DNA from 2 places in the Nocardioides sp. LML1-1-1.1 genome. Region 1 is predicted to be linked to the other one. Evidence: riboswitches for the same ligand, from Rfam matches in the RefSeq annotation. Region 1 holds a riboswitch; the other holds the start of a gene.
The links. Region 1 has a riboswitch for glycine ahead of gcvP (aminomethyl-transferring glycine dehydrogenase). Riboswitches for the same ligand answer to the same signal wherever they lie in the genome.
Positions count from the first base shown of each region.

Region 1 (2,382 bases):
CGAGCCGCGCCACCTGCGCGCCTTCCGGACCGCGGCCGACCGCGAGGTCGGCCTCATCCAGCAGGTCGTCGCCCCGCGCCGGGGCCGCGACGCCGGTGCCGCCGCGCGCGCCGAGGAGGCCGTGAGCGAGATCGCCGCGCTGTCCGTGCGGCTGCACGCCACGCTGGTGAAGGCCGGCCTGCGGAGGATCTGACCGGCCCCGCGGGCCCACCACGACGCGAGTAGGGTTGAGCCATGCGCGAGGTGGATGTCCTGGGAGTCCGGGTGGAGATGCCGTCCAACCAGCCCATCGTGCTGCTGCGCGAGACGACCGGTGAGCGCTACGTGCCGATCTGGATCGGCGCCGTCGAGGCCACCGCCATCGCGTTCGCCCAGCAGGGCGTCGTCCCGCCCCGGCCGTTGACGCACGACCTGATGAAGGAGCTGCTCGCGGCCACCGGCAGCGAGCTGTCGGAGGTCCGGATCACCGACGTCAAGGACGGCGTCTTCTTCGCCACCCTGGTCCTCGACTCCGGTGCGGAGATCAGCGCGCGGCCCTCGGACTCGATCGCCCTCGCCCTGCGCACCGGTACGACGATCTACTGCTCCGAGGAGGTGCTCGCCGAGGCGGGCATCGCCGCCCCGGCCGAGGAGGAGGACGAGGTGGAGGCGTTCCGCGAGTTCCTCGACCACGTCTCGCCCGAGGACTTCGAGTCCGACCGCTGATTCCCTCAGCCTCAAGTTGAGGCTGAGGGTTTTTCCCGACACGCCCGGTGACGTCTTTGACCGGTCGGAGTCCGGCGCCGTACCTTGAAGAGTCGAATGACAGCAGTGCAATGCCGCGCCCCAGCCTGGAGGACCCCGTGAACGAGCAGCAGCCCGAGAAGGTCGGTCAGGACTCGTCGGCGGCGACCGCTGCGGCCGAGGAGCAGGGCCTGCTCTTCACCGACGACGTCTCGCCTCTGCCCAGCGACCTGGGCTACCGCGGACCGACGGCGTGCAACGCCGCCGGCATCACCTACCGCCAGCTCGACTACTGGGCCCGCACCGGCCTGATCGAGCCGAGCGTGCGCGGCGCCAAGGGCTCCGGCTCGCAGCGGCTCTACAGCTTCCGCGACATCTTGATCCTCAAGATCATCAAGCGGCTCCTCGACGCCGGCATCTCGCTGCAGCAGATCCGCACCGCGGTCGGTCACCTGCGCGAGCGCGGCACCGACGACCTCACCCAGGTCACCTTGATGAGCGACGGCGCCTCGGTCTACGAGTGCACCAGCAACGACGAGGTCATCGACCTGCTCCAGGGCGGTCAGGGCGTCTTCGGCATCGCCATCGGCGGCGTGTGGCGCGAGATCGAGGGCACGCTGGCGCAGCTGCCCAGCGAGAGCGCGAGCGACGCCGAGGACACCGAGAGCGTCGCCGGCGACGAGCTCGCCGCGCGACGCGCTGCTCGCAACGCGGGCTGAACGCCCCCATCGGGCCGCTCTGCGGCTACGATGGTCACGCTGTTCATCCCGCACGGGAGAGTCAGGACGCGTCCGGCGGACGTGAGCCTGCGCCGAAGGGGCAATTCCTCCCCGGAACCTCTCAGGCGCCCGGACCGTGCGGACCAGGCAACTCTGGAGGCGCGACGCTGCGCTGACAGAGGGGGAGGGCTCGAACCCTTTCGATCCCGAGGAACCTGCCTGATGAGTGCCCCCTTCGCCAACCGTCACATCGGTCCGGACGTCGCCCAGGTCGACACGATGCTCGACCGGCTCGGCTATCCCTCCCTCGACGCCCTGATGGACGCGGCCGTGCCCAAGTCCATCCGCTCGACCGACCCGCTCGCCCTGCCGGCCGCGGTCGGCGAGGAGGAGGCCGCCGCCGAGCTGCGCGCCCTAGCCGCGGCCAACGTCCCCGGGGAGTCGATGATCGGGCTGGGCTACCACGCCACGGTGACCCCGGCCGTGATCCGCCGCAACCTGCTCGAGGACCCGAGCTGGTACACCGCCTACACGCCGTACCAGCCGGAGATCTCGCAGGGCCGGCTCGAGGCGCTCATCAACTTCCAGACCATGGTCGCCGAGCTCGCCGGCCTGCACACCGCCGGCTCCTCCCTGCTCGACGAGGGCACGGCCGCCGCCGAGGCCGTCGCGCTGGCGTTCCGCGCCAACCGCAAGGCCTCCGGCCCGTTCGTCGTCGACGCCGACGCGCTCCCGCAGACCATCGACGTGGTCCGCACCCGCGCCGAGGGCATCGGCATCGAGATCCTGGTCGCCGACCTGACCGACGGCCTGCCCGAGGGCGAGGTCTCCGGCGTGCTGGTCCAGTACCCCGGCGCGTCCGGCCGGGTCGCCGACCTCAAGCCGGTCATCGACGCCGTCCACGAGCGCGGTGGCCTCGCCGTCGTCGCCGCCGACCTGC
Region 1 covers NZ_JBEGHK010000003.1:537,439-539,820, reverse strand. Annotated here, with positions in the region: gene MRBLML1_RS13760 (MerR family transcriptional regulator) at 1-193, shown strand, start outside; gene MRBLML1_RS13755 (bifunctional nuclease family protein) at 235-705, shown strand; gene MRBLML1_RS13750 (MerR family transcriptional regulator) at 816-1,442, shown strand; glycine riboswitch at 1,486-1,589, shown strand; gene gcvP (aminomethyl-transferring glycine dehydrogenase) at 1,665-2,382, shown strand, end outside.

Region 2 (2,382 bases), 400 kb from region 1:
ACGACCTCGGCGTCCACGGCGGTGCCGCGCAGGGACACGGCCAGCCGGGTGCCGGGCTCGGCCAGGTCGGGACGGACGGCGGCGAGGGCGATGGGCCCGCCGAGCGTGGGGGAGGGCGCACCGCTGGTGACGGTGCCGACCTGCTCGCCGCTCGCCGGGTCGAGCACCGGGTAGCCCGCGCGCGGGGCGCGGCGGCCGGTGGCGACCAGGCCCACGAGCAGGTGTCGTGGCCCGGACTCGCGGCGCTCGCGCAGCGCGGCGTCGCCGACGAACCCGGCGGGCTTGTCGAGGTCCACGACCCGGCCCAGCCGTGCCTCGTCGGGCGTGCTCGCGCGGCTCAGCTCCTGCCCGTAGAGCGGCATCCCGGCCTCGAGGCGGAGCGTGTCGCGGCAGGCGAGGCCGGCGGGGACCATGCCCTGCGGCTCGCCGGCCGTCCACAGGGCCAGCCACACCGCGGCGGCGTCGGCCGGGCGGCAGTAGACCTCGAAGCCGTCCTCACCGGTGTAGCCGGTGCGGGCGAGCAGGACGTCCACGCCGGCGAGCGCGCCGGCGGTGATGGCGTAGTACTTCAGCGACGGCACGTCGAGCTCGGTCAGCCCCGCCACGATGCCGGGGGCGAGCGGCCCCTGGACCGCCAGCAACGCCCAGTCCGCCGACGTGTCGCGGACCTCGGCGTCGTACCCGTGGGCGCGGGTGGCGATCTCCGGCGCGACGACGGCGACGTTGCTGGCGTTGGCGACGACGAGGTAGTGCTCCTCGGCGAGGCGATAGACGACGAGGTCGTCGACGATGCCGCCGTCCTCGGCGCAGATCATCGTGTAGCGCGCCCGGCCCACGCCGATCGCGGAGGGCCGGCCGGTGAGCGCGTGGTCGAGCGCGGCCCCGGCCCCCGGGCCGGTCACCTCGATCTCGCCCATGTGGGTGAGGTCGAAGAGACCGGCGGCCGTGCGGACCGCGTGGTGCTCGGCCAGCTCGGAGCCGTAGCGCACCGGCATCCGCCAGCCGGCGAAGTCGGTGAAGGAAGCGCCGAGGGCGCGGTGGACGTCGTCCAGCGGGGTGGGTCGGGACAGGGTCGTCGAGGTCGTCGATGTCATGCGGGAGGCTCCTAGAGGTGACCACGGCAGCAGCCGGGGTCGAGGTCGGATGGCCTCCCCGCTCTGTCATCGGTACCTGAGAGCTTCGCCGCCGAGGGGCGGCTTGCACCGTGGGTGCGGGACGTCGGGCGTCCCGTCTTTCCAGAGTTCGCCTCGTCCCAGCGGTCAGGGTGCCTGAGAGATTCGTGGGGAGATTTGCTCCTTCGGCGCCCGGCTCGGTGGCCGGGTCTCTCCCGCTGGGTGTCGACAGCGCGATCTGCAGTTGTGGCGCCGAGCCTAGGCAGCGCCGACCGGTCGGTCAACGCCGGTCGCCGGCCGAGCGTGTCGGCCGCGTACGATCCACCGGTGCCCCACCCCGAGCCCGAGCCGACTCCCGAGCCGACCACGGAGCCGCTCACCCGCATCGATCCCGACGAGCTGGCGATCGCGATCAAGGTGCTGCGCCAGATCCCGGAGCTCCACCCCGACCACGACGACGTGCGCACGATGAAGCGCGCGGCGTCGTACATGTACAAGCTGATCAAGAAGACGCGACGTGCCGAGATCCGCCAGGAGCGGCAGCGCCACGACCAGGAGATCATCGAGAAGACGGCGACCGGCTCGCGGATGCGGATCGACGACGAGACCGCAGGCATCCCGCTGGTCTCGACGGCGCAGGGCGCCTTCGCCGGCGAGCTGATCACCGCGCGCGGGTGCTACATCTGCAAGGAGGACTTCACCCTCGTCGACGCGTTCTACCACTGGCTGTGCCCGCGCTGCGCCGCGATGAGCCACGCCAAGCGGGACCAGCGCACCGACCTGACCGGCAAGCGCGCGCTGCTGACCGGCGGCCGCGCCAAGATCGGGATGTACATCGCGCTGCGCCTGCTCCGCGACGGCGCGCACACCACGATCACCACCCGCTTCCCGAAGGACGCGGTGCGCCGGTTCGCCGCGATGGAGGACTCCGCCGACTGGCTGCACCGGCTCAAGGTGGTCGGCATCGACCTGCGCGACCCCACCCAGGTGATCGCGCTGACCGACGACGTCGCCGCCGACGGCCCGCTCGACATCATCATCAACAACGCCTGCCAGACCGTGCGCCGCCTCCCGGGGGCCTACTCCCACCTCACCGAGGGCGAGCTCGCCCCGCTGCCGGAGCACGTCGAGCTGCCCGAGATGGTCACCTTCGACCGGATCTCCGAGGCGCACCCGGCGGCCATCGCGGGCGCGCTGGAGGCGCACGCCGTGGCCCACCACGACGGCGAGTCGGCGGAGTCGGCGATCGCGGCCCACAACGCGGCCACCA
Region 2 covers NZ_JBEGHK010000003.1:138,165-140,546, forward strand. Annotated here, with positions in the region: gene gcvT (glycine cleavage system aminomethyltransferase GcvT) at 1-1,094, opposite strand, end outside; glycine riboswitch at 1,148-1,246, opposite strand; glycine riboswitch at 1,247-1,340, opposite strand; gene MRBLML1_RS11705 (SDR family NAD(P)-dependent oxidoreductase) at 1,440-2,382, shown strand, end outside.
Region 2: linked by a shared signal. The riboswitch ahead of gcvT (glycine cleavage system aminomethyltransferase GcvT) and the one ahead of gcvP (aminomethyl-transferring glycine dehydrogenase) in region 1 are both predicted to bind glycine.